4 regions of the Mesorhizobium sp. M1A.F.Ca.ET.072.01.1.1 genome follow, and region 1 is predicted to be linked to each of the others. Evidence: predicted binding sites of a transcription regulator. Region 1 holds the regulator's gene; each other region holds the start of a gene.
The links. The regulator PhoB, encoded in region 1, activates phosphate uptake and scavenging genes when phosphate is short. The targets are predictions, from matches to a motif close to TGTCATNNANCTGTCAT.
Positions count from the first base shown of each region.

Region 2: the regulator PhoB is predicted to act here: its motif matches at 5,843-5,859, upstream of EOA32_RS16600 (DUF1045 domain-containing protein).
Region 3: the regulator PhoB is predicted to act here: its motif matches at 4,200-4,216, upstream of EOA32_RS13815 (PhoX family phosphatase).
Region 4: the regulator PhoB is predicted to act here: its motif matches at 1,676-1,692, upstream of EOA32_RS32420 (esterase-like activity of phytase family protein).

Region 1 covers NZ_RZSF01000138.1:380-8,091, forward strand. Annotated here, with positions in the region: gene pstB (phosphate ABC transporter ATP-binding protein PstB) at 1-670, shown strand, start outside; gene phoU (phosphate signaling complex protein PhoU) at 691-1,395, shown strand; gene phoB (phosphate regulon transcriptional regulator PhoB) at 1,415-2,104, shown strand; gene EOA32_RS19335 (ROK family transcriptional regulator) at 2,421-3,656, opposite strand; gene xylF (D-xylose ABC transporter substrate-binding protein) at 4,005-5,045, shown strand; gene EOA32_RS19345 (sugar ABC transporter permease) at 5,283-6,647, shown strand; gene EOA32_RS19350 (ATP-binding cassette domain-containing protein) at 6,660-7,460, shown strand; gene EOA32_RS19355 (CHASE domain-containing protein) at 7,592-7,712, shown strand, end outside.
Region 2 covers NZ_RZSF01000107.1:216-7,927, reverse strand. Annotated here, with positions in the region: gene iolC (5-dehydro-2-deoxygluconokinase) at 1-1,656, shown strand, start outside; gene iolD (3D-(3,5/4)-trihydroxycyclohexane-1,2-dione acylhydrolase (decyclizing)) at 1,708-3,558, shown strand; gene iolE (myo-inosose-2 dehydratase) at 3,732-4,646, shown strand; gene EOA32_RS16610 (hypothetical protein) at 4,710-4,922, shown strand; gene iolB (5-deoxy-glucuronate isomerase) at 4,936-5,748, shown strand; gene EOA32_RS16600 (DUF1045 domain-containing protein) at 5,899-6,606, shown strand; gene EOA32_RS16595 (alpha-D-ribose 1-methylphosphonate 5-triphosphate diphosphatase) at 6,637-7,712, shown strand, end outside.
Region 3 covers NZ_RZSF01000079.1:4,617-12,328, forward strand. Annotated here, with positions in the region: gene EOA32_RS13790 (DMT family transporter) at 1-706, shown strand, start outside; gene EOA32_RS13795 (SulP family inorganic anion transporter) at 721-2,430, opposite strand; gene EOA32_RS13800 (helix-turn-helix transcriptional regulator) at 2,510-2,779, opposite strand; gene EOA32_RS13805 (phosphatase PAP2 family protein) at 2,874-3,575, opposite strand; gene EOA32_RS13810 (hypothetical protein) at 3,592-3,930, opposite strand; gene EOA32_RS13815 (PhoX family phosphatase) at 4,280-6,274, shown strand; gene EOA32_RS13820 (GNAT family N-acetyltransferase) at 6,336-7,016, opposite strand; gene EOA32_RS13825 (MarR family transcriptional regulator) at 7,013-7,519, opposite strand.
Region 4 covers NZ_RZSF01000388.1:48-5,152, forward strand. Annotated here, with positions in the region: partial or broken gene EOA32_RS32410 (Gfo/Idh/MocA family oxidoreductase) at 1-285, opposite strand, end outside; gene EOA32_RS32415 (LacI family DNA-binding transcriptional regulator) at 483-1,508, shown strand; gene EOA32_RS32420 (esterase-like activity of phytase family protein) at 1,753-3,234, shown strand; gene EOA32_RS32425 (MFS transporter) at 3,473-4,681, opposite strand; gene EOA32_RS32430 (TMEM175 family protein) at 4,853-5,105, shown strand, end outside.

The DNA of each region.
Region 1 (7,712 bases):
GCGCAGCGTCACCGCCTTCATCGGACCTTCGGGCTGCGGAAAGTCGACGCTGCTGCGCGTGCTCAACCGCATCTACGAGCTCTACCCGAAGCAGAGCGCCGAAGGCCAGGTGCTGCTCGACGGCAAGAACATCCTCGACCGCTCGCAGGACCTCAACCTGCTCAGGACCAAGATTGGCATGGTGTTCCAGAAGCCGACGCCGTTCCCGATGTCGATCTACGAGAACATCGCCTTCGGCGTCAGGCTGTATGAGAAGATAAGCAAGGCCGAGATGGACAATCGCGTCGAACAGGCGCTGAAGCGCGCCGCGCTGTGGAACGAGGTCAAGGACAAGCTCAACGCCAGCGGCCAGAGCCTTTCGGGCGGCCAGCAGCAGCGGCTCTGCATCGCCCGCACGGTGGCGGTGAAGCCGGAGGTCATCCTGCTGGACGAGCCGGCATCGGCGCTCGATCCGCTCTCGACCGCCAAGATCGAGGAGCTGATCGACGAGCTGCAGGCCGACTACACGATCGTGATCGTCACCCACAACATGCAGCAGGCGGCGCGCGTCTCGCGGCAGACGGCGTTCATGTATCTCGGCGAGCTGATCGAATTCGACCGGACCGAAAAGATTTTCACCTCGCCCCGCGAGAAGCGCACGCAGGACTACATCACCGGCCGCTTCGGCTGAGTTCATACGAGGACATAACCATGGCCCATACGGTCGCTTCCTTCGACGAGGATCTGAGGCAGATCAGCCAGCTCATCCGCGACATGGGCGATCTTGCCGGCTCGATGGTCGGCGCGTCGACCAAGGCTCTGCTGAATTCCGACAACGCGCTGGCGCAGCGCGTGGTCTCCGACGATGCCATCATGGACGCGCGCCAGCGCGAGCTCGACGATCGCGCCATCACGCTGATCGCCAAACGCCAGCCGATGGCCGACGACCTGCGCAACGTCGTTGGCGCCATCCGGATGGCCGGCGATCTCGAGCGCATCGGCGACCTTGCCAAGAACATCGCCAAGCGCGTCGGCTCGGTCGGCGTCAGCGCCGCGCCGCGCGACCTGTCGCACTCCATCGACTCGATGGCGCAGCTGGTGCTGATCCAGGTCCAGGGCGTGATCGAGGAATACGCGGCCGGCGACGCCACGGCGCTCGCCAAGCTCCGCAACGACGACGAGCGCATCGACGTCAAATACACCGCCGTCTTCCGTGAGCTGTTGACCTACATGATGGAGGATCCGCGCAACATCACGGCTTGCACGCATCTGTTGTTCTGCGCCAAGAATCTGGAGCGCATCGGCGACCACGTCACCAACATCGCCGAGAACGCCTACTATGTGCTGACCGGCACGCAATTGCCCGCGAATCGTCCTAAGCAGGACGAGACGGCGATGTCGGCGCCGGCGGCCTGACAGCGAAGGTGCCTGCTAAATGATCGCGCCACGCATCATGGTGGTGGAGGACGAGGAGCCGCTGGGGGTGCTGCTCCGCTACAACCTCGAATCCGAGGGCTATCAGGTCGAGGTGGTGACGCGCGGCGACGAGGCCGAGATCCGCCTGCAGGAGAATGTGCCCGACCTTCTGGTGCTCGACTGGATGGTGCCGGCGGTGTCCGGCATCGAGCTTTGCCGGCGCCTCAGGATGCGGCCCGAGACCGAACGCCTGCCGATCATCATGCTGACCGCGCGCGGCGAGGAAAGCGACAGGGTGCGCGGCCTCTCGACCGGCGCCGACGACTATCTGGTCAAGCCGTTCTCGACGCCGGAATTCATGGCCAGGGTCAAGGCGCTGCTGCGCCGCGCCAAGCCGGAGGTGCTGTCCAGCGTGCTCAAGGTCGGCGACATCGTGCTCGATCGCGAATCGCATCGCGTCTACCGCAAGAAGAGCGAGATCCGGCTCGGCCCGACCGAGTTCAGGCTGCTCGAATTCATGATGCGGCATCCCGGCCGGGTGTTCTCGCGCAGCCAGCTGCTCGACAATGTCTGGGGCGAGACGATCTATATCGACGAGCGCACCGTGGACGTGCATGTCGGCCGCCTGCGCAAGGCGGTCAACAACGGCCGGATGCCCGATGTGATCCGCACCATTCGCGGGGCGGGCTACGCGATCAGGGAAGACTAGATCCAGGGCACCGAAGGTCTGACGGGTTCTATCTGCGCTGGCGGGTTATCGAGACGCTGGTGCTTCGCCGTCCACGGGCGGAGCACGAAGCGTCGCCACGCGGCGCAGACCCGACACTCCACGCGACTTCCACGCGCCGCGGCGGTGCAGAAATTCTGCTCCGCTCATCCGACGATTGAGGTAATGGCATGGATTCCAGGGTCTCCGCGACGGAGCTTCGCTCCTGCTCCGCCCTGGAATGACGAAGCTGCGGGGCCTTCGCTAATCTCCGCCGTCTGCAGGACGCACAGAAGCCAACGATCGCTATCGAAGCTGCTCAGGCCACGTTCTTGCCCGCTCTTGCCTGCACGCCCGGGGCGAAAATCTCCTGGTCGACGAAGGTCAGCGCGCGCACGGCGCAGCCTTCGCGGATCAACGGCAATTCGTTCGGCTCGGTATCGAAGGAGATCGAGTTTGAATGCTGGCCTCCGGCGGTCTGGCCGATCGCCTCGCGCAGCGCCGGCTCGATCAGGTCGAAGGCGGCGGCGCTGACGCCGACCATGGCGACCGGCGCTGGATCGATCAGCGCGAACAGGCTGCCGAGGCCGAAGCCCAGCGCCTCCCCGGCCCGGCGATAGGCCTCGCGCTCCGGGCCATCCGTCTCGCGCGCCTTGGCGGCGAGCGCCCGCATGTCGGCGTCGCCGACATCGACCGGCTCGGCGTCCTCGCTCATCTTCATGGCGCTGCGCCAGATGGCGTAGTTGCCGGCATAGGCCTCGACGCAGCCGCGGCGTCCGCAACGGCAGAGCGCGCCGCCCGGGCGATGGATCATGTGGCCAAACTCGCCGCCGGAAGAATGTGTGCCGGTGAACAGCTCGCCTTTCAGAACCAGGCCCATGCCGATGCCGTGCGAGAGCAGGATGGCGATGAAATTGTCGCGATAGCGGTCGGGATCGCGCCACTGCAGCGCCACCGCCATCATGTTACAGTCGTTTTCCATGGTGGCCGGAATGCCGAATTCCTTTTCCAGGATGTCGGCGAAGGGAATGTCGGTCAGCGGCGTGATCGGCGACCATAGCATGGCGCGGGCATGGGAATCGGTGATGCCCTGGATGCCCATGGCGATGCGGGCGACGCTGCCGACGTCGAGGTCCGGATCGTCCAGCCGGCGCCGCACGATCGCCAAGCATTCGCCGATCAGCTCGTCGCGCGGCATGGTGAGCGTATCGAGGCGGCGCTGCTCCTCGGCGATGACCTGGCCCGCATAATCGATAACGGCGACCGAGAGGAAATTGAGCGACAGCACCACCGTTACCACCGCTGCCGCCTCAGGCTTGAGCGCGAGGCCCACCTGTGGCCGGCCGCGCTTCAGAGACGCGGTCTCGCTCGGCTTGCTCTCGGCCAGGATGCCTTCCTGGATCAGGTCGGAAGAGATCGCCGAAATGGTCGAATGGCTGAGCCCGGTGGTCGCGGCGATTTCCGTGCGCGACGGCTGGCCGGCCCGGCGCAGGGCCGAGAGCACCATGGCGCGGTTGCGCCGGCGCAGATCGTCGTGGCGGATTCCGACCGACATTTTTTCTCCTCCCAGTCAGCGCGGCCTCTCGATCATGCACAGGACCCGGCGACGCGCCAGATCGATTCACCCGGACGCCGGCACCCGAACCGTCCGGGTTTTTACAAGTTTCGGTGGACGCGGGCTGCGCCTCCTCCGAACTGTTCCCCGATAGTGGCAGAAGCGGTCGGCACTGTCATTATTTATTACGGGTCTCGAAAAAAAGTACGCGACACGTCAAAAACCGTCAGAATTGCAGTTGACAGCGCCCTAGCCTTGGATCAGTATTTTTTCGAGGCTCGAAAAAAAGCCTTTGCATGGTCTTCGGGCCAATCTGGGTCGCGCCGCGAGGGGCGCAGGGAGGATATCATGAAGAGATTCGCAGCCGCCATGCTGGCGGGGGTCGTCATGTCGTTGACGTTGGCGTCGGTCGCCGAGGCGAAGGACAAGGTGATCGGCGTCTCGTGGTCCAATTTCCAGGAAGAGCGCTGGAAGACCGACGAAGCGGCGATGAAGAAGGCGATCGAGGCCGCCGGCGACAAGTACATATCCGCCGACGCACAGTCCAATCCAGGCAAGCAGCTGACCGACGTCGAAAGCCTGATCTCGCAGGGCGCCAATGCGTTGATCATCCTGGCGCAGGACGCCTCGGCGATCGGGCCGGCGGTGCAGAAGGCACTCGACGAAGGCATTCCGGTCGTCGGCTACGACCGCCTGATCGAAAACAAGGACGTGTTTTATCTGACCTTCGACAACAAGGAAGTCGGCCGCATGCAGGCCCGCGAGGTGTTCAAGGCCAAGCCCGAGGGCAATTACGTCTTTATCAAGGGCTCGGGCGCCGACCCGAATGCCGATTTCCTGTTCTCCGGCTCGATGGAAGTGCTGAAGGAAGCCATCGACAGCGGCAAGATCAAGAATGTCGGCGAGGCCTATACCGACGGCTGGCTGCCCGCCAACGCGCAGAAGAACATGGAGCAGTTCCTGACCGCCAACGACAACAAGGTCGACGCGGTGGTGGCGGCCAATGACGGCACCGCCGGCGGCGTCGTCGCGGCGCTGACGGCGCAAGGGCTGGCCGGCACCGTTCCGGTCTCGGGCCAGGACGGCGACCATGCCGCGCTCAACCGCATCGCGCTCGGCACCCAGACGGTGTCGGTGTGGAAGGACGCGCGCGAGCTCGGCAAGCACGCCGCCGAGATCGCCTCGCAGCTCGCCGACGGCAAGAAGATGACCGACATCGCGGGCGCCAAGGACTTCACGACGCCTGGCGGCAACACCGTCAAGTCGCTGTTCCTGACCCCGGTCGCAATCACCAAGGATAATCTCAACCTCGTCATCGACGCGGGTTGGATCAAGAAGGATGAAGTCTGCGCGGGCGTTGCCGCCGGCAGCGTCGCGGTCTGCAACTAAGCTGGCCGTCAGGTTCAAACGCAGCGCCGCGGCCCAACGGCCGCGGCGTTTCTCCAAAGGCTTTCGGGCGTACTGAAGCCGGAGACCATTGGGGCAGTTCACTGTCCGGCAGGATCGCCGAACTGCTCCAGCCGTTTGTTTCCGCGCAATTCCAGGCGGCTACGCACTTTTTCCTGGAATTGCTCTAGCATCGTGGTCCGGCATCCGCGCCAGACGGCAAGCCGGTGGGAGGAGATCATGACCGACACGACCTCTGATACGCCGGCAAACCCGGCGGCGGATCGCGCGCGGGCTTCCGAACTGAGCACCGTCGGGCGCTTCCTCAAGGCGACCGAGCTCGACACCCGCATGCTCGGCATGGTCGGTGCGCTGCTGATCATCTGGATCGGCCTGCATGTCATCTCGAGCCTGCGGCTCGGCGTCAATCCGCTCGATTTCGACAGCCGAACGTTCCTGACGCCGCGCAACCTGTGGAACCTGTCGGTGCAGACCTCGGCCGTGGCCATCATGGCTTCCGGCATGGTGCTGGTCATCGTCATGCGCAACATCGACCTCTCCGTCGGATCCGCCGAGGGTTTGATCGGCATGGTGATGGGCTTTGCCCAAGTGCATTTCCTGGTGCGAATGGTTGGGCTCGAGCTTGGCAATCCCTGGATCTGGGTGCTGGCACTGTTGATCGGCCTGGCGCTCGGCCTGCTGATCGGCGCCTTCCAGGGCTTCGTCATCGCCTATCTCGAAGTGCCGGCCTTCATCGTGACGCTTGGCGGGCTGCTGGTCTGGCGCGGTGCTGCCTGGTGGGTCACCAGCGGCCAGACGGTGGCGCCGCTCGACGCCACCTTCCAGCTGATGGGCGGCGGACCGGCCGGCTCGATCGGCGCCAAATGGAGCTGGATCGTCGGGATCGTCGCCTGCGTTGCCGTGGTGTTTGCGCTGTTCAACGGCAGGGTGCAGCGCAAGCGCTTCCGTTTCCCGCTGCGTCCGATCTGGGCCGAGACGCTGCTCGGCGCGGTCACCTGCGCAGTCATCATGGGCGCGGTGTGGCTGGCCAATTCCTATCCGTGGCCGGTCGGCATCGTGAACCGCTATGCCGCCGCCAAAAACCTCACCGTCCCCGAAGGCGGCCTGTTCATTGCCCACGGCATCGCCATTCCGGTGCTGATGGCCATCGCCGTCGGCCTCGTCATGACTTTCATCACCAAGCGTACTCGCTTCGGCCGCTATGTCTTTGCCATCGGCGGCAATCCGGAAGCGGCCAACCTTGCCGGCATCAACACGCGCTGGATCACCATGAAGGTGTTCATGATCATGGGCGTGCTGGCGACGATCGCCGCGGCGATCTCGTCGGCGCGGCAGAATTCATCGACCAATGCGCTCGGCACGCTGGACGAGCTCCTGGTCATCGCCGCGGCGGTGATCGGCGGCACCTCGCTCGCCGGCGGCTCGGGAACCGTGCTCGGCGCTATGCTTGGGGCGCTGCTGATGCAGTCGCTGCAGTCCGGCATGGTGCTCCTCGGCGTCGATTCGCCGCTGCAAAGCATCGTCGTCGGCGCCGTGCTGGTCATCGCGGTCTGGCTCGACACCATCTACCGCAAGCGGGTGTGAGGAGGCAGCATCATGGCAGACAAGAACGCTCCCGCCGGCGCCGCGCTGGTCGACATGCGCAACATCTCGATCGCCTTCGGCGGCATTCGCGCCGTCGACGACGCCTCCATCGATCTCTTCCCCGGCGAAGTGGTGGCGCTGCTCGGCCATAACGGTGCCGGCAAGTCGACGCTGATCAAGATACTGTCCGGCGCCTACAAGCGCGATGCCGGGCAGATCTTCGTCAACGGCGAGGAGGCAGCAATCTCCAACCCGCGCGACGCCAAGAAATACGGCATCGAGACGATCTATCAGACGCTGGCGCTTGCCGACAATGTCGACGCCGCCGCCAATCTGTTCCTCGGCCGCGAGTTGATGACCGCCTGGGGCACGCTCGACGACGTCGCCATGGAGGCCGAAGCGCGCAAGGTGATGGGCCGGCTCAATCCGCGCTTCCAGCGCTTCAAGGAGCCGGTGATCAAGCTGTCCGGCGGACAGAGGCAGTCGGTGGCGATCGCGCGCGCGATCCTGTTCAACGCGCGAATCCTGATCATGGACGAGCCGACGGCAGCGCTCGGCCCTCAGGAGACGGCCCAGGTCGGCGAACTGGTGCGGCAGCTCAAGGCCGACGGCATCGGCATCTTCCTGATCAGCCACGACATCCATGACGTGTTCGAGCTGGCGGACAGGGTCTGCGTCATGAAGAACGGCCAGGTCGTGGGCACGGCGCGCACCAGCGACGTGACCCAGGACGAGGTGCTCGGCATGATCATTCTGGGCAAGTGCCCGCCGGGCGCCATGCCAGGCCCGGGAGCGCTGAAAATCGCGGCCTAAGACCATAAATTGGTTGGCTAATTTGCGACTTGTTTGATGAGCCAATCGCGGCGTTGGGTTGGCCTTGCCATTGTATTGGCGCGGAGACTTGCCCATAAAGGTGGCCAACCGTCCATGGGCCGCACCCTGCATTGAAAAAGCTTTTCCCGATCGTCGCCTTCATCGCCGTCGCGCTGATCAGCCTGACGATGGCGGGGTTCGCCTATTTCGCGACCCAGGAGGCGGCGCGCATCAAGTTCGAGGGAACCGCCG
Region 2 (7,712 bases), on a different contig from region 1:
AAGGAACGGCTGACGGCGCTGGTGCTGCTTTCCGTCGAGGACGAAGGCGTCTCGCCGATGATTTTTTATCGTTCGGATTGCGCCGATATGGCGCTCGCCGAAGCGGACATCGACGAGGCTTTCATCGCCTCGGCGCGCGCCGTGGTCGTCACCGGCACCCATTTCTCGCGTCCCAACTCGGATGCCGCACAGCGCAAGGCGATCCGTTTGATGAAGGCCAAGGGCGGCAAGGTCGTCTTCGACATCGACTACCGCCCGAACCTCTGGGGGCTCGCCGGCCATGCCGAGGGCTTCGAGCGCTACGTCAAGTCGGACCGGGTCTCGGCGCAGCTGAAGACGGTGCTGCCCGATTGCGACCTCATCGTCGGCACCGAGGAGGAAATCATGATCGCCTCCGGCGCCGACGATTGTCTGAGCGCGCTTAAGACGATCCGCACGCTGTCGACCGCTACCATCGTGCTCAAGCGCGGTGCCAAAGGCTGCATCGTCTATGACGGGCCGATCAGCGACGACCTCGAGGACGGTATCGTCGGCGAGGGCTTCCCGATCGAGATCTACAACGTGCTTGGCGCCGGCGACGCCTTCATGTCGGGCTTCCTGCGCGGCTGGCTCGGCGGCGAAAGCTTTGCCACGGCGGCGACCTGGGCCAATGCCTGCGGCGCCTTCGCCGTGTCGCGCCTGCTATGCGCGCCGGAATATCCGACCTTCGAGGAGCTGCAGTTTTTTCTGAAGCACGGCAGCAAGCATCTGGCGCTGCGCAAGGACGAGGCAATCAACCACATCCATTGGGCGACGACGCGGCGGCGCGACATCCCTTCGCTGATGGCGCTCGCTTGCGACCACCGCGTCCAGCTGGAAGATGTCGCCGCCAGGGTCGGTGCAGATGTCTCGCGCATCCCCGACTTCAAGGTGCTCACCGTCAAGGCGGCGGCCAAGGTCGCCGCCGGTCGCGACGGCTACGGCATGCTGATCGATGAGAAATACGGCCGCGATGCCATGTTCGAGTTCGCCCGCCATCCCTTTGCCTGGTTAGGTCGGCCGGTCGAGCTGCCCGGATCGCGGCCGCTGCGGTTCGAATTCTCGCAGGACGTCGGCTCGCAGCTCACCGAATGGCCGGTCGACCATTGCATCAAGTGCCTCTGCTTCTATCATCCGGATGATCCGGAAGCGCTGAAGACAGAGCAGCAGCAAAAACTGCGAGCCCTGTTCGAGGCGGCGCGGAAAGTCGGCAGGGAACTGCTCGTCGAGATCATCGCCGGCAAGCACGGCACGCTCGACGACACCACCATTCCGCGCGCCCTTGAAGAACTCTATGCGCTGGGCATCAAGCCCGACTGGTGGAAGCTCGAGCCGCAGGCCTCGGCAGGCGCCTGGGCCAGGATAGAGCAGGTGATCGTCAAGAATGATCCGTGGTGCCGCGGCGTCGTGCTGCTCGGTCTGGAGGCGCCGCAGGATGAGCTGGTCGCCGCCTTTGCCGCCACCGCCAATGCGCCCATCGTCAAGGGATTTGCCGTCGGTCGCACCATCTTTGTCAATGCCGCCGAACAATGGCTGGCCGGCAAGATCTCGGATGACGAGGCTGTCGCCGACATGGCCTCGCGCTTCGAGCAATTGACCGAGGCATGGCTTGCAGCGCGCGGCCGCAAAGCAGCATAAGAAGAACGGGCAGCATATTAGGCGGCACAGGGAAAGCCGGAGGAAACGACAATGACCAAGACCGTTCGCCTGACGATGGCGCAGGCGCTGACCAGCTTTCTCAGCTGCCAGATGACCGAGATCGACGGCAAGAAGGTGCCGATCTTCGGCGGCGTCTGGGGGATCTTCGGCCACGGCAATGTCGCCGGCATCGGCGAGGCGCTCTACCAGGTCCGCGACGAGCTGCCGACCTTCCGCGCCCATAACGAGCAGGCGATGGCGCATGCGGCGATTGCTTACGGCAAGGCGAATTTCCGCCGCCGCTTCATGGCCGCGACCACCTCGATCGGCCCCGGCGCGCTCAACATGGTGACGGCTGCGGCGCTCGCCCACGTCAATCGCTTACCGGTGCTGCTGCTTCCCGGCGATATCTTCGCCAACCGCTTGCCCGACCCGGTGCTGCAGCAGGCCGAAGATTTCTCCGACGGCACGGCGAGCGTCAACGATTGCTTCCGCCCCGTCTCGCGCTATTTCGACCGCATCACGCGGCCGGAGCAGATCATCCCGGCGCTGAACCGCGCCATGCAGGTGCTGACCGATCCGGCCGAATGCGGCCCGGTCACGCTTTCGCTCTGCCAGGACGTGCAGGCGGAGGCCTATGATTATCCGGAAAGCCTGTTTGCCGAGCGCGTCTGGACGCCGCGCCGGCTGCGCCCGGATCGCAACGAACTGGCCGTCGCCGTGGCGGCGCTGAAGAACGCCAAGAAGCCGCTGGTGATCGCCGGCGGCGGCGTCCTCTATTCGCAGGCTTCCGGAGAGCTGGCCAAGCTGGTGCAGGGCGCCGGCATTCCGGTTTGCGAGACCCAAGGCGGCAAATCCTCGCTGCCCGACGATCATCCGCTCAACATGGCGGCCGTCGGCGTCACCGGCACATCAGCGGCCAACCGGCTGGCGGAAGAGGCCGATGTGGTTCTTGCCATCGGCACCAGGCTGCAGGACTTCACCACCGGCTCCTGGGCGCTGTTCAAGAATGCCGGCCGCACCATCATCGGGCTCAATACCCAGGTCTTCGATGCCGGAAAGCACTGGGCGCTGCCGCTGGTTGCCGACGCCACCGAAGGGCTCGCCGAGCTTTCCGCCGCGCTGAAGGGCTGGAAGGCGCCGACCGCCTGGACCGACAGTGCGCTGAAGGGCAAGACGGAATGGCAGGCTGCCGCCGCCAAGGTGACGGCCTCGACCAACGCCGCCTATCCCTCCGACGCGCAGGTGATCGGCGCCGTGCAGCGCGCGATGGGCTCGGGCGTCACGCTTTTGCATGCCGCCGGCGGGCTGCCCGGCGAATTGCACAAGCTCTGGCAAGCGGGCGCGCCCGGTTCCTATCACGCCGAATACGGCTTCTCGACCATGGGCTACGAGATCGCCGGCGGGCTCGGCGTCAAGATGGCGAAACCCGACCAGGAAGTCGTCGTCATGGTCGGCGACGGCTCCTATCTGATGCTCAATTCCGAGATCGCGACGTCGGTGATGCTCGGCCTGAAACTCACCATCGTGTTGCTCGACAATCGCGGCTATGGCTGCATCAACCGGCTGCAGATGGCGACCGGCGGCGCCAACTTCAACAATCTCCTGAAGGACGCTCGCCACGAGGTGATGCCCGACGTCGACTTCGCCGCCCATGCGGCCAGCCTCGGCGCCGTCGCCGAGAAGGTGGCCTCGATTGCTGAACTCGAGACGGCGCTCGCCAAGGCGAAGGGCAACGACAAGACCACCGTGCTGGTCATCGACACCGATCCGCTGGTGTCGACCGAGGCCGGCGGCCACTGGTGGGATGTTGCCGTGCCGGAAGTCTCGTCGCGGCCGCAGGTGAACGCCGCGCGCAAGGCGTATGACGAGAAAAAGCTCATGCGGAGCTTAGGTGATTGAAGCTGGCACTGCCCCTCACCCTTGCCCTCTCCCCGTGAAGAACGGGGAGCAGGGGGCCGCCACCGCTGAAGCCTGTCCCTTCTCCCCGTCATTTCCAGGGAGAAGGTGCCGGCAGGCGGATGAGGGCAGCGCCGATGAGCGAAAGTTGAACGATCCAAACCTGGAGTGACGACTTGAAAGCCAAACTGGGCATGTCTCCCATCGCGTGGTGGAACGACGATCTCGTGGAATTGAGCGATGATGTGTCGCTGGAGGAGTGTTTGCGCCAGTCGCGCTCGGCCGGCTTCACCGGCATGGAGATGGGCCGCCGCTTCCCCAACGATCCGAAGGTGATGCTGCCGATCCTGAAAGAGGCCGACGTCACGCTCTGCGGCGGCTGGTTCTCCGGCACGCTGGTCGATGAGGACATGTCGAAGAACAAGGATCGCATCCAGCCGATGATCGACTTGTTCAAGGCGGTCAACGCGCCTTGCATCGTCTATGGCGAGGTCGGCCGCTCCATCCAGAGCGACCGCTCCAAGCCTCTTGCCACCAAGCCACGGCTTTCCGGCGACGAGATGAAGGCCTATGGCCGACGCGTCACCGAATTCGGCGAATGGTGCGCCGACCAGGGTATGCCGCTTTCCTACCATCATCACATGGCGGCCGTGGTCGAGACCGAGCCGGAACTCGATTCCTTCATGCATCATTCCGGCGAGGGCATCCCGCTGCTGCTCGATGCCGGCCATCTCGCCTTCGCCGGCGGCGATGTGTTGCGCGCCATCGACAACCACCACAAGCGCATCAACCACGTCCATGTGAAGGACGTGCGCATGAACGTGATCGACGGGCTCGACCGCACGAAGCAGTCCTTCCTCGATGCCGTCGCGCTCGGCGCCTTCACCGTGCCCGGCGACGGCTCGCTCGATTTCGGCGCGATCGTCCAGCGCTTCGCCGACTACGGCTATGAAGGCTGGTTCGTGGTCGAGGCCGAGCAGGATCCGAAAAAGAACCCGCCGCTGAGGATGGCTGAGGTCGGCCACAAGGAGCTGATGCGGGTGATGACGGCCGCCGGTTATACGGTGGAGACGCAGGGCTTCCCGGCGTAAACGGTGGATTCGTCCGGCCGCTCGGTCTATCTGATGCGTTTGGACAAGTCCCGGATTGGCGCGATGAAAGACTATGAGCACCCCTTCTTCCGACCGCTGTGGCGGCGCATTGCCGTCGTTGCCGTCTGCCTAATCTGGTCGGTGATCGAATTCGCCTCCGGCACGCCGTTCTGGGGTGTAATCGCGCTCGGCTTCGCCGGTTACGCGGTGTGGCAGTTCTTCTACCTCTACAAGCCGGCCGAGGAGCCCAAGCCTCCGGCCGAGCCGAAGGAATGATCCAGGAGACAAAATGTCGAAACTGCTCGTCAAGGCCGACAAGGGCCACGGCCACGTCGCTCACGTCACCCCGCAAAGCGCGGGCTGGACTTACGTGGGTTTCGATCTCCACCGCTTGCGGCCGGGCGAGACGGCCGCCGGCAAGACGGGCGAGCGCGAGGTCTGCCTGGTGTTCGTCACCGGCAAGGGCCAGGCTGCGGCCGGCGGCAAGGATCTCGGCCTGCTCGGCGAGCGCATGTCGCCCTTCGAAGGCAAGCCCTGGTCGGTCTATGTGCCGCAAGGCTCCGACTGGGCAGTGACCGCCGACACCGAGCTGGAGCTTGCCGTCTGCTCGGCGCCCGGTCTTGGCGGCAGCCTGCCCGCTCGCGTCATTGCGCCCGACGATCTCGGTCAGGAAGTGCGCGGCAAGGGCACCAACACCCGCTACGTCACCAACATCCTGCCCGAGGGCAAGCCGGCCGACTCGCTGCTGGTGGTCGAGGTCATCACGCCCGGCGGCCATACCTCCAGCTATCCGCCGCACAAACACGACCAGGACAATCTGCCGGCCGAGTCCTATCTCGAGGAGACCTATTATCACCGCCTCAACCCGCCGCAGGGTTTCGCCTTCCAGCGCGTCTACACCGACGCCGACAGAAATGGCGTGCGCGACCTGGACGAGGCGATGGCGATCGAGGACGGCGATGTCGTGCTGGTGCCCAAAGGCTACCACCCGTGTGCGGCCTGCCACGGCTATGATCTCTATTATCTCAACGTCATGGCCGGCCCGAAGCGGACATGGAAATTCCACAACGCCGCCGAGCATGAGTGGCTGATGAAGGCGTGAGATTTTTCATAGCCCTCAACCTGTTGGTCCAGTTCGGGAAAATCGTCGGCTAAGGACCGCCGGAGCCTGGGTTGCCTTCGAAAACCCATGAAAGCTTCGTCAATCCGTCATGGAAATCACCTATGGCAGCGGGTCTGACGAGGATTTTCGATGCGCTATGCCATTTACTTTACCCCGAGGCAGGATGAGCCGCTGGCGCGGATCGCCGCCAACTGGCTGGGGCGCGACCCGTTCGGCGCGCCGACTCGGCCGGTTGAGGGTGTGGGTGCCCTGTCGGCGGCGGAAGTTGCCTTCCACACCGCCTCGGCTCGGCGCTACGGCTTCCACGCGACGCTGAAGGCGCCGTTCCGGCTGGCGCCCAGCGAATCGGAAGCCTCGCTGCGGGCGGCGCTCGACGATTTCGCCGAGGTCACGCCGCCAGTCGTCATCCCGCGTTTGGTCGTCGGCCAGATCGACGGCTTTTTCGCGCTGGTGCCGGAAAGTCCTTTCGAGCCGCTCAACAGTTTCGCCGGCGAGGTCGTGCGCGCTTTCGACCGCTTCCGCGCGCCGCTGACCGAGGCCGAGATCGAGCGCCGCAGTCCAGACTCGCTGAAGCCGGATGAGTTCCGCAACCTCTGCCAGTGGGGTTATCCCTACGTCTTCGAGACATTCCGCTTCCACATGACGCTCTCCGGACGCGTCGGGCCACAGGAAAGCCCGCGCCTTCGCGCTGCAATCGACAGCCTGTTCGCGGATGTGCTGCAGCGTCCGGTGCCGGTGGATACGCTGACGCTGTTCGTCGAAACCGAACCGGGCGCGCCCTTCATGGTGCTCTCGCACCACGTGCTTGGACGCCGCCCGGCCAGAAAAACCGCCTGATGTCCGCCCGCCTGAGATAGGACTGCTGAAATGACCGCCGAGACCGTTTTGAACAATGCCCGCATCGTGCTGCCCGACGAGATCGTCGCGGGCTCGCTGCTGCTGCGCGATGGGCTGATCGCCGCGATCGAGCCGGGTGCGGCCCGCACCGGCGAGGACATGGGCGGCGACTACATCATCCCAGGTCTCGTCGAACTGCACACCGATCACCTCGAAGGCCATTACGCGCCGCGTCCGAAAGTGCGCTGGAACCCGATCGCCGCCGTGCTCGCCCACGATGCGCAGGTGGCGACCGCCGGCATCACCACGGTGCTCGACGCCTTGCGTGTCGGCATGGACGAGGATGCCGACCTGAAGTCCGACGACGTGCGCAAGCTCGCCGACGCGATCGAGGACAGCGTGCGCCAGGATCGGCTCAGGGCCGACCACTTCATCCATCTGCGCTGCGAGGTCTCGGCGCCGGATTGCCTCGAGGCCTTCGCCAATTTCGAGACCGACGACAGGGTGAAGCTCGCCTCGCTGATGGACCATGCGCCGGGCCAGCGCCAGTTCGTCGATCTCGAGACCTACGCCTATTATTACCAGCGCAAGCTGAAGCTCACCGACCGCGACTTCCAGAAATTCTGCGAGAAGCGTATGGCGGAATCGGCCAAGAATTCCGGGCCGAACCGCGTCTTCATTTCCGCCGCCTGCCGCGAGCGCGGCATCGTGCTTGCCAGCCACGACGATGCGACGGCCGGCCATGTCGACGAGGCGGTGGAGCAGGGCGTGCGCGTTGCCGAATTCCCGACCACCGAGGAGGCGGCGAGGGCCTCGAAGGCGGCAGGCCTCGGCGTGCTGATGGGCGCGCCCAACGTCATGCGCGGCTCCTCGCATTCGGGCAATGTGTCGGCGCGTTCGCTTGCCGGCGACGGTTTGCTCGACATCCTGTCGTCCGACTATATCCCCTTCAGCCTGATTCAGTCCGCCTTCTTCCTCGGCGATGTCGTGGAAGGCATTTCGCTGCCGCAGGCGGTCGCCATGGTCTCAAAGAACCCGGCGGAAGCGGTCGGCCTTAGCGATCGCGGTGTCATCGAGCCCGGCCGGCGCGCCGACCTCGTGCGCGT
Region 3 (7,712 bases), on a different contig from region 1:
TCTTCCGGTGCTGGGGCTGCATGCGCTGCGCGCCGTGGTCGTCGGCATCGTCCTGGTTTCGTTCTTTTGGGGTCTCGCCAGATTGCCGCTCGCCGAGGCGATCGGGCTCAGCTTTGTCGCGCCCCTGTTTGCGCTTTTTCTCGCAGCCTTGTTGCTGGGCGAGAGAATCCGGCGCCAGGCGGTGTGGGCGTCGCTGGCGGGCATCGCCGGCGTCGCGATCATTCTGGCCGGCCAGTTCGGGCAGGCCGGCCACTCGCAGGATGCGCTCCTGGGCACGGCCGCGGTGCTCGTATCGACGGTGTTCTACGGCTACAATCTGATCCTCGCGCGGCGGCAAGCGCTGTTGGCCAAGCCGGTCGAGATCATGCTGTTCCAGAACCTCTGCATCGCGGTCATCCTTGGTCTCGCCGCGCCGTGGCTCGCCGTCGCGCTGCCGAGTGACCTGTGGCTTCACCTGGCCGGGGTGGCGATGCTGTCGCTTGCCGGGCAATTCCTGATGAGTTGGGCCTACGCCCGCGCCGAAGCGCAATATCTCATCCCAACGGAATACTCGGCCTTCATCTGGGCGATCGCGCTCGGCTGGTTCTTCTTCGGCGAGGAGGTGGCCTGGACCACGCTGACCGGGGCTTGCCTGATCGTCGCCGGCTGCCTGATCGCGGCGCGCGCCAACCCGAAACTTGCCGAGCCGATCGAAGCGGCAGTTTGAGAGAACATGTCGCTCTACGCGGACTGCGATTGTCCTTTCAGCTGCGCCCGCGCGTCGCGAATCGAGGCGGCATAGGTGACCAGCGGCCGCTTGAGGCCGTGGTTGATCAGCATGCGCCTTGTCTGCGGCGCGGCGCCCGCGATGATGAAGCGCACGCCGGCGCGTCCGGCCTTGTGCGCGGCGCCCTCGATGACGTTTGCCGCCGTCGAATCGAGGAACGGCACCGCCGAGCAATCGAGGATGAAATTCTTGCGCTGGTCTGCGATGCGGTCGAGCACGGCGCCGACGGTCGAGGCGGCACCGAAGAAGAATGCCCCGGAGATTCGATAGATGACGGTATCGGCGTCGGCCGCCTGGCTTGAATCATAAGTGGCGGCGCGATCGGCGACGTCCTCCGGCACCAGCGGCAGATCGGCCTCGACGGCGATGGACTTGGCCATGCGATCGATGAACAGGATCGACCCGAGCGCGAAGCCGACGACGATGCCTTCCGTGAGATCGCGGAAGATGACGATCAGGAACGTCGCCATCAGCACCAGCGCGTCGCCACGCGAGGCTCTGAGGAGCGTGACGAAAGCCTGCTTCTCGAACATGTTCCAGCACACGACGGCGAGTACGCCGGCCAATGCGGCGAGCGGGATGTAGCTGGCCAGGGGCGCCGCCGCCAGCATCAGGACAAGCAGGATCGCCGAATGCAGCATGCCGGAGACGGGGCCATGCGCGCCGGCCCTCACATTGGTGGCCGTGCGAGCGATCGTGCCGGTGGCACATATGCCGCCGAACAAGGCTGACGCGATGTTGGCGAAGCCTTGCGCCACCAGTTCGCAATTGGAGCGGTGCCGCCTTCCGCTCATGCCGTCGGCGACCACGGCCGAAAGTAGCGACTCGATCGCTCCGAGCAGCGCGAAGGCGATCGCGTCCGGCAGCACGTCGATCATCCTCTCAGGGCTGACCGGCGGCAGGGCTGGCCATTGCAGGTTCCGCGGGATGCCGCCATACCTCGTGCCGATCGTTTCCGCAGGCAGGGCGAACAGCCCCACGACCAGCGAGGCGATGCCGATGGCGATCAGCATCGCTGGCCATCTCGGCCGCCAGCGCCGCAGAAAGACAATGGTGAGGACCGTCAGCATCGCCACGAAGGTCGCGGCCGGACTGATCGTGCCGATCGCCTCGCCGATCGCGGTCAGCTTCGGCACCAGCGGCCCGGGCTCCCTGCTGGCGAGTTTCAGCCCGAGCAACTCGACGATCTGCCCGGAGAAGATGATGACAGCGATCCCGGCGGTGAAGCCGACGGTCACCGGATAGGGAATGAACTTGATGTAGGTGCCAAGCCTGAGATAGCCGATGGCGAGCAGGAAGACGCCGGCCATCATCGTTGCGAGCAGCAGCCCGTCGACGCCGACGCGCGCCACCGTCGCCGCTACCAGCACGATGAAGGCGCCGGCAGGACCGCCGACCTGGAAGCGGCTGCCGCCAAGCGCCGAGATGATGAAGCCGCCAACGATCGAGGTGTATAGGCCTCGCTCCGGCGTCACGCCGGACGCGATGGCGATCGCCATGGACAACGGCAGCGCGACGATGGCCACCGTCAACCCCGCGACGGCGTCAGCCCTGAAATGCGCCAGCGTGTAGCCTTCGCGCAGCACCGTGACCAGCTTGGGCGTGAACAGCTCGGCAAAGGCCGGCCGCGCCTGGGGGTGGATTGACCGCCGGACCTGATCCATGGGCTGCCTTCCGCTCCGTAAGGGCGGCGGGATCGTCGGCAGGGCTGTCGGCGGTCGCCGTCGCGACTTCTTGTGCGGCTCAGCCTTGGGAGTTCTGCGGCGTGGCAGGCTTGAGGCGCACGCCCCTGCCGCCGCGCTCGCTGGCCTGGTTCTCGCCGATCAGCTCCACCCCGGCCTCGTCGAGTGCCTGGATGACCTTCATCAGCGTATCGACCACGCCTCTGACGACACCTTCACTCGCTTCCATGCGTTGGATGGTCGGAAGCGAAACCCCGGCGCGCTCGGCGAGCGTTTTCTGGTCGATACCGGCCAATGCCCTCGCGGCGCGCATCTGCGCGGCAGTGATCATTGGCCAGAACCCCTGTCTGAGTCTGCAGTATCAATGGATAATCCAAATATCATGATGTTTCAAGCATCATAACAAACAGTTGAAACATGAGCACTCATTCGCTGTCCGCCACCACTTTGCGCCGCTGCAGCAGGCGCGCTGCAAGCCAGCACAACATGGCCCAGGCAAAGCCGGCGCACCAGCCGGCAAGCACGTCGGACGGCCAATGCACGCCCAGATAGACGCGGCTGGTTCCGACCAGCACCGTGGTGAGCACGGCGAGGCCGAGCACGAAGATCTTCATCCTGCGGTTCGGTAGGAAGCGCGCGGCGAGCGAGCCCAGCGTGAGATAGGTCACCGCCGACAGCATCGCATGGCCGCTCGGAAAGGAGAGCGAGGTCTCGTTGACGAGATGCGAGACGAGATCGGGGCGGGGCCGGTCGACCTCGAACTTGAGCAGGCTGGATGCCGCCTGGCCGCCCGCCACCGAAACGAACACGAACAGTGCGGTCGCCGGTCGGCGCATCAGCAGAAAATAGACGATCACCGCAGTCGTGATCAGCACCAGCACGCTGGTGCTGCCGAGCGCGGTGATATCGCGCACCGCGCCTTGCAGCCAAAGCGGACCGATCGGGCTGTCCGGCTGCCCGGCATGGCGGAAGGCGAGCAGGATTTCCGTGTCGAAGGCATGCGGAGTCGTGGCACGCGCCACCCCCATGAGTTCCACCAGGCCCCATAGCCCGCAGGCGATGGCCAGCCCGGCCACAAGCACCGGGAATTCTATTCTGTTGAGCAGCGCCTTGGCGGTCGATTTCATGCCGGGCCTGCTCCAACTACAGCCGCTGCATATAGGGTCCGAGCGTGATCAGCGCGACGGCGGCGATTGCCAGCACGACGCCTGTCGCTTGGAAAGTGTTGAGGCGCTCTCCAAAGAAGACCAGCGCCACGACATTGACTGAGACCAGCTGGATCACTGCCGACAGGCTGAATGACACTGACATGCCGAATTCGCGGATCAGCCTGAGCATGATCAGATTGCCGGCGGAATAGAGCGCCAGCGTCAGCACGATCTTGCCGAGACTTGGCGCCAATCCCCATTGTTTGGCCGCCATCGCGGCCAGCAGGAAAATCACAGTCGAAACGCCAAGCTGCGCCAGTCCCCAGAGACTCACCTTCATCCCTCCCGAAGCGGCCTTCGCCGCGCCGCTCGCCGCTTTTGTTTCCGAAGCGCGCGAAGCCGTCAAGCTGATGGCGTCGGGCAAGCTACGCTGCGACGGGATCGAAGGCGGAATCTCGCAAGGCAAGCCCCGCAGCCATGGTTGGCGTTCTTGCGCCGAGGCCGCTCGGGAGTCTGCTCGCCGTGTGTTGTGGGCCTCGTGTGGCGCCAATGCGTGGGCGAACACTCATCAGCCGGCAAATTAGCGTTGCTTAATGGGGCTGATGTCACGAAAATGTGATCGGCCGCCTATAGGGATCGACCGGTTACACGTTCCAGCCACCTCAAGAGCCAGAGGACAGCCCATGACCCAACCTGAGATCCGCTTCCGTACCAGCCAGCTCGAGGAGAATGACGGCCCGCCCGTCAATCCTACCGACAACCGCACGATGGGCGAGATCATCGCCGCGCGCTTCTCGCGCCGCGACTTCCTCAAGGGCTCGCTGGCTGTCTCGGCCATCGCCGCCACCGTGAGCCCGCTGGCGCTCGTCGCGGCAGACGAGGCGCGCGCCGCCGAGGCCTCGGCCTTCAAATTCGACGAACTCGAGGCCGGCATCGACGACAAGCACCACGTCGCGCCCGGCTACGATGCCGACGTGCTCTTGCGCTGGGGCGACCCGCTCTTTACCGATTCGCCGGAATTCGACCCGGCAAAACAATCGGCCGAAGCCCAGGCAAGACAGTTCGGCTACAACAACGACTATATCGGTTATATCCCGATCGAAGGCTCGGCCGAGCATGGCCTGCTGGTCGTCAACCACGAATACACCAACCCGCATCTGATGTTCCCCGGCATCGTCAAGATCGTCGACAAGGACGGCAAGAAGGCCGCCGAGGTGGCGCCGCTCAGCAAGGAGCAGGTCGATGTCGAAATGGCGGCGCACGGCGGCAGCATCGTCGAGATCCGCAAGGAGGGCGGCAAATGGCAGGCGGTGCGTGACGGCAAGCTCAACCGCCGCATCATGTCCACCACCGAAATGGCGCTGTCCGGTCCGGTAGCCGGCCATGATCGCGTCAAGACCAATGCCGACCCGTCCGGCACCAAAGTCTTCGGCACCCTCAACAACTGCGCCGGCGGCGTCACGCCTTGGGGCACCTATGTGATGGCCGAGGAGAACATCCACGGCTATTTCTCGGGCGAGCTGCCGGAAGGCCACAAGGAGGCCGCCAACTACAAGCGTCTCGGCATTCCGGAGGGCGCCTATGAATGGGGCGCGCATTACGATCGCTTCAACCTCGCCAAGGAACCGAACGAGCCCAACCGCTTCGGCTGGGTCGTCGAGGTCGACGTCAACGACCCGAATTCGGTGCCGAGGAAGCGAACCGCCATGGGTCGCTTCAAGCATGAAGGCGCCGAATCGATCGTCACCAAGGATGGCCGCGTCGTCTTCTATCTCGGCGACGACGAGCGCTTCGACTATGTCTACAAATTCGTCACCAAAGGCACGTTCAATCCGAACGACCGCGCCGCCAACATGAACCTACTCGACGAGGGCACGCTGCATGTCGCCAAATTCGCCGAGGACGGCTCGGTCGAATGGATGCCGATCGTGTTCGGCGAAGGTCCGCTGACGGCGGAAAACGGTTTCGCCAGCCAGGCCGACGTTCTGATCGAGACGCGTCGCGCCGCCGACCTGCTCGGCGCCACCAAGATGGACCGGCCGGAAGACATTCAGCCCAATGCCGGCAACGGCAAGGTCTATGTCATGCTGACCAACAATTCGAAGCGCAAGGCCGACCAGGTCGACGCCGCCAATCCGCGCGCGGCGAACGCCTTCGGCCACATCATCGAGATCGTCGAGGATGGCGGCGACTTCGCCGCCATGAAGGGCAAGTGGGAAGTGCTCCTGAAATGCGGCGATCCCTCGGTGGCCGACGTCGGCGCCACCTTCTCGACCGCCACCACCGCCAATGGCTGGTTCGGCATGCCGGACAACTGTGCCGTCGACTCGGCCGGCCGCCTCTGGGTCGCGACCGACGGCCAGGGCCCGAAGGCCACCGGCCGTACCGACGGCCTGTGGGCGGTCGACACCGAGGGCACGGCGCGGGCGACTTCAAAGCTGTTCTTCCGCGTGCCGATCGGCGCCGAGATGTGCGGCCCGCTATTCGCGCCGGACGACCAGACCGCCTTCGTCGCCGTCCAGCATCCGGGCGACGGCGGCGAGGACTGGGAAGCTTTCGGCCGCCCCTCCTATTACGAGGATCCATCGACCCGGTGGCCGGACTTCAAGCCGGACATGCCGGTGCGTCCGGCGGTCGTTGCCATCACCAAGCAGGGCGGCGGCAAGATCGCGGTCTGATTGGCGACTCGCTTAAGCAGGGGGAGGGTTGCGATGATCCGCGACCCTCCTCACCTTGCGATTACTCCACGCCTCGGACCACGGCCATGTTCAGGGTGGTTCTCAACCGGAAGCCGATGGCCTCGTAAAGGCCGACGGCCGGAGCATTGCTGGCGTAGGCGTGCAGGTATGGAACCTCGCCCCGCGCCATGATCCGGTTCGCCACGAACAGCGACAGCAGCTTGGCAAGGCCGCCGCCGCGGAAATCCGGATGCGTGCACACGCCGCTGAGCTCGGAGTAGCCGGGCTGCTTCATGCGCTCGCCGGCCATCGCCGCGAGCCTGCCGTCGATCTTCACGCCCCAGAACGCGCCGAGGCTCAAGGCCTCGAGCGTGAACGGGCCGGGCTTGGTGAGCGATGCCAGAGCGAGCATCTCGGCCGCATCGTCCGGCGTCAGTCGCTGCACGCGCTCGTCGGAGGCGGCTTCAACCGGCTGCTCGGCAACCATCTGCACCAAGGACGCGGTCGAAACCGCGGCAAGTTCCGAAGGCAGGGCGATCGGGTCCGTCTGAACCAGGATGGCGCTTTCAAGCGGCGGGAGCAGCTTGCCCAGGGCTTGTAGGCTTTCCGCATCGTCCGCAACGGTGGCGGCGAAGGGAACGATCGAAGGCCGGTACCGCCTGGCAAGGGTATCGCCTTCCGCAAAGGCCTGATGGCGCGTCGCCAATGCGCTCCAGATCGGACGGTCGAGAACATGTTTCATTGTGCGACGGCCTTGGGTGCGACTGTCTTGGCCTTGTCCGCCCGGCGGTCGAGCGGGGTCGCCGCCAGTCGATCCTCGATGGCGGCGAGCTGGCCAAGCAGCGGCCCGGAGAGGTCCGCGCACAATTCCGCGACCGCGCCCTCGATGCGCGGCCAGACGTCGTGCTTCGCGGCGTCGACCAGCCGCTGGCCGTCCGCTGAGAGGGAAACGATCCGGCGCCGCTGGTCGTCATCCGATGGTGTGACTTCGACCAGGCCGAGCTCGGTGAGCAGCGACACGGCCCGCGTCACGCCTGGCTGCGCGATGCCGAGCGACTGCGCCAGTTCGCCGACCGGCAGCGGCCCCAGCCTGTCGAGCGCGGCGAGCAGCGGATACTGACTCGACTGGATCCGCACATCCAGGCGATCGAGCACGCGCTGCGTGTGGGCCTGCAACTGCTCGCCAATGCGCTTCAGCCTGCTGCCGAGGCAGAGAAAGCCGAGGGACCTCAGAACATCTTCCATCGTCGAACTGCCGGAACGAAAACGATGACATGATATATAACATTGCATGGAAATTGGCAATATGGTTTCACGATGCAGCCGGAGAGCCGGCTTTGGCCGGTAGACATTCCCTCTTCATTCGCCGCCGATAGCATCCTATATGGCGCTGGCGCGACATGACCGATCCGTCGCGCCAAGGCGACTGATTCGAGGC
Region 4 (5,105 bases), on a different contig from region 1:
TTCGGTGAGCAGATGGCAGTTATGGGCAAAGGCTGAAAGCGCGACCTGGCGCCGCGCAGCAGGAACCACGACATCGAACACGGCATCGGGCCGGGTCTGATCGAGAACGGCATCGAGGCTGGTGCCGATGACGGCATTGGGGAGCTCGTACTCGCGCACCCTCGCCTGCGCCCGCTCGGCATCGAGATCGACAAGGCCGGCAATGGCAAGCCCGTCGATCTGCCTCGCGGCATCGAGCCAGTGCCTGCTCATGGCTCCGCATCCGACCAGGACGATCTTCATCATCCAGCGCTCCTCCTCCGCTCGGCCCCTCCAGGCCGAGTGTCACGGCATTTCCGGCATCACCGTAAACGTTTTTCCGTAAACGTTTACGAGAACACACCCGATGGCGTAGAATGTCAATCACCTGCTCGCGAAAATCGACATCCGCTGCTTGGCCTGAACGCCGGCCGGTGCTAGCGAAGTCAGAGGGAGAACCTGCCTTGGCGTCCAGCATCCACGATCTCGCGCGTCACCTGAACATTTCGATCGGCACCGTGTCGCGCGCGCTGAACGGCCGCGCCGACGTCAATGCGGAGACGCGCCAGCGCGTGCTCGAGGCGGCCAGGAAGCTGAACTATTCGCCCAACCAGTCGGGCCGCAGCCTGCGCCAGGGCGCCACCCGCTCGATCGCCTTCATGCTGCAACCGCATCCCGGCGACCAGCAATATGGCGAGCCGTTCTTCATTCCATTCCTGACCGGCCTGCAGGCGCGGCTCGCCGAGCATGACCTGGATCTGATGGTCGTCATGGGCGAGCCCGGCCAATATCAGCAGGAGAGGCTGCGCCGCGTGGTTGAGACGCGCCGGGCCGACGCGGTCGTGTTGGCCAATACACGGCGGGAAGACGATCGGATCGACTATCTGAGCAAGGCCGGCTTTCCCTTCGCCACGCTTGGCCGAAGTCAATCCGGCGGCAACACCTACCCTTCGCTCGATATCGATTTCGAGAGGGCGGGTGATGAAGCCGTCGACCGGCTGGTCGCGCGCGGCCACCGCCGCATAGCTGCCATCCGCCCTTCGCTTGATCTCAACTTCAGCTACCTGTTCCTCGACGGCTACCGCAAGGCTCTGAAGCGGCACGGCATCGAAGTCGACCCCGGCCTGATCGCCGACGGCTTCATCAACGAGACCGGCGGCTACCAGGTGACGCCGCGTGTCATGCTCTCCAAGGACCGGCCGACAGCCATCATCTTCAACAATGACGCGATGGCGCTCGGCGGCTGCAAGGCACTGGCCGAGATGGGCATCAGGCCCGGCCACGACATCGCGGTGATCGTCATCGTCGACACGCCGCTCTGCCGCTACTTCTCGCCGACGCTGACCGCCTTCCGTCCGGCGCTGGAGCCGATGGGCCGGCGGCTGGCCGAGATGCTGCTGGCGTCACTCCCGGCCCATGCCGGTCCGGAGGGGCCACGCACGATCCGCGAAGTCTGGCCGCTGGAGCTCGTCGCGCGAGAGAGCGATTGAGCGCCCTCTCCTTCTCCCCTTGCGGGAGAAGGTGTCGCCGAAGGCGACGGATGAGGGGAGCTCCAGGGAAAGCCAACGTCTCGCTCCGCTGGAACACCCTCATCCGTCTCGGCGCTGCGCGCCGATCCACCTTCTCCCACAGGGGGAGAAGGAAGGAGCCCCACTCCTGTCACGCAAGTATCATGTTCGCGTCCTAGACTCGATGTGACGCCATTCCGGCTCTGCTCGTCACATGGGGGACATCATGAAGCACCTCAACCGAACCGTCGCGCTTGGCGCGGCACTCGCCCTGTTCACCGTGCTGAGCCCTGCGCTCGCCGAGGGTGTTGGCTATGTCAACAAAGGGCTAGTCGGCGTTGGCCGCATCCCCGCCAGCCAGAAGGACAAGTTCGGCGAGACCTTTGGTTCGGGCTCCGGCATGGCGATCGACGCCAAGAGCTGGGCGCGTGACGGCGCCGGCTACAAAGGCTCGCTCTGGCTGCTGCCGGACCGCGGCTACAACGTCGCCGGCACCACCGACTACCGGCCCCGCTTGAACACAATTGCAATCGAGCTGACCCCGACCGCCCCGGGCGCGGCGCCCGCCGCCGGCCAGGAACAATCGGGCGTCAAGGCAACGCTCGCCGACACCATGCTTCTGACCGACGACAAGGGCGCCGACGCCACCAGCCTCGACCCGCTCAACGGCGTGCGCCCCGCTGCCGGCGACATGCCGATCCTGCCGCAGGCCGGCAACGGCAAGCTTTCGCTCGACGACGAGGCGATCGTGCGCCTGCCCGACGGCACCATGTTCATTTCCGACGAATATGGCCCCAACATCTATCGCTTTTCGGCCGACGGCCGCCTGATCTCGGCGACGCAGCCGCCGGCGGCCCTGGTGCCGATGCGCCATGGCAAGCCGAACTTCGCTTCCGACAATCCTGGCCCGGGTGCCGCCGAGCCGGATCCCAAGGATCCCGAGACCGGCCGCCAGAACAATCAGGGCCTCGAAGGCATGTCGATGACGCCGGACGGCAAGTTCCTGATCGTCGTGCTGCAGTCGGCGCCGCGCCAGGATGGCGGCGATTCCGGCTCGACCCGCCGGAATGCCCGCGCGCTGGTCTATGACGGCTCCGACTTTGCCCACCTCAAGCTGGCGCACGAATATGTCGTGCCGCTGCCGGTGTTCAAGGACGCCAAGGGCAAGACCAAGGTGGCCGCGCAGAGCGAGATCGTGGCGCTGTCCGACAAGAGCTTTCTGATGCTGGCACGCGACAGCGGCAACGGCCAGGGGCTGAAGGACGCCGAGTCGGTCTACCGCAAGATCGAGATCGTAGACCTTTCCGCCGCTACCGATATCGCCAACGGCCCGTTCGACGCCGCCGACAAGCCGGTTGCGCCGAAAGGCGTGCTCGATCCGTCGGTGACGCCGGCCAAGCTCACCTCGTTCATCGACATCAACGACAAGGGCGAACTCGGCCGTTTCGGCTTGCACAACGGCGCGCCGAACGACAGGAACAACCTCTCGGAGAAGTGGGAGGCGATGTCGCTGGTGAGCGTGCTGGACCCGAAGCTGCCTGACGACTATTTCCTGTTCGTCGCCAACGACAACGACTTTCTCACCCAGGACGGCTTCCAGGCTGGTGCCCCGTACAAGGCCGAGGATGGCGCCGATGTCGACACCACCTTCCTGGTCTATCAGGTTACCCTGCCCGGCCTGTCGGGGAACAGTCTCGCCGCAAACTAGTTGCGAAGGCATCTGGCCCAGCCCCAACGGATGCAGAAGCATCAGGCTGCGATACCATCGCGGGCCTGATGCATCTTCGGTGCCCGCCATGGACGACAACAAGCCCGCTCGCCGGGGACCGGCGACCTGACAAGCGGCCCCATCTCCGAGGACCCTCCGGCCGCAGGCGAGCCGCTGGACACCGGGTTCGGCGTGCCGCGCCGGCGCGCCAATCTCGTCGAGACACCGAACGGGTGAACTATCGCGCGTATCTGGCGCCGAACCCGAGCGCCACCAGCGAGAAGATGGTGATCATGCCGGCGAAGGCCAGGCTTGCCACCGTCGCGCTCGTCCAACCCGACAGCACGCCGATGCCGATGACCGGCAGCGCATTGCCGCAGAAGCAGCAGATGAAGAAGGCCGAGACCACTTCGGCGCGTCGGTCGCCCGGCGCGATCTGGTTCACCACCTGCAGGCCACCGCGATAGCCGAGTGCCGCCGCCACGCCGCAAAAGCCTGTGGCAACGATCATCATCGTCATGGAGGCGAAGGCCTGCGCCGCGACGATCAGCGCCACGGTCGGGACCATCAGAACTAGCGCGGCGAGCATCGTGAAGCGACTGGACAGGCGCGCTGTCGCCAGGATCGCCGCCGCTGCCACGATCGACAGTTCGAAGAACAGCCCGCCGGCCTCGGCGTGGTTGGTCGCATGGAGCTGCTGTGCCAGAATGCTTGGCGCGAGCGCGGCGTAGAAACCGACCAGCGCCATGGCGCCGAAGCCGGTCACCGCCGGCGCCACGAATTGCGCGCGGATTTTGTCGGGGACCGAAAGCCGCGGCTGCATTGAGACGTCGGAGAGTCGTCCGGGCCTGGAGACTGTTTCCTGAGTGCGCCAGATCAGCAGCGTGATCAGCGCAAGCAGGACCAGATAAACGGCAAATGTCAGCCTGAGCGGCCAAGGCGCGTATTGGGCGAGCAATCCCGACATCAGTGCGCCGACCCCGAGACCGACGAAATTGGTGCTGGTAGCGATGACAGCCGCGCGTGACTTGTCCTCCCCTTCGATCAGCTCAGCGAGCCAAGCGGTGCCGGTTCCCGCGCCGATCCCGATGCCGAGCCCGCTGAGGATACGGGCGATGTCGAGCCACATCAGGTTTTCAGCCAAGAGGAAAAACAGCGCGCTGACCACGGCCACGCCCATCGCCGCCATGGCTGCCGGACGGCGACCGATGACATCCGACAATCGGCCGAAAAACAGAAGTGCGGCCAAATTGCCGACCACATAGACGGCATAGACCAATGTCAGGGTGATCTGCGAGAACCCGAAGGCTTGTTTATAGATGACATAGAGTGGCGTCAGAGCCGTGCTGCCGGCAAACAGTGCAGCTATCATAGCGGCAACCGCGGCTCTTGCGACACCGCCGCCAAGTTCGTTGTCGCGCTTCATGGTTTGAGTGTAGCCGGCCATCGCGACCTCCGCTTGGTTGCAAGCCCAACGTCCGCGCAATTGCGGCTGTTCCGAATGCCGAACGCTCTCCTGACAGTTATGGCAGTATGGTCTCGCGCGAAATCCTCCCGTAACGTTCGTTAAGCGAGGAGGGAAGAACCATGGGCAAGGGCCGGGTCGAAGCCTTCACCGATGGCGTTGTCGCTATCCATCATCACGATCATGGTGCTGGAGCTTAAAGTGCCGCATGGCGAGGACCTTGCCGCGCTGGCGCCGCTTTGGCCGATCTTCTTCTGCTACGTCTTGTCCTTCATCAATGTCGGCATTTACTGGAACAATCTGCACAACATGTTCCATACCGTGCAGCGTGTCGACGGCCGGGTGCTGTGGGCCAACCTCAACCTCCTGTTCTGGCTGTCGCTGATGCCGGTGACGACCGCCTTCA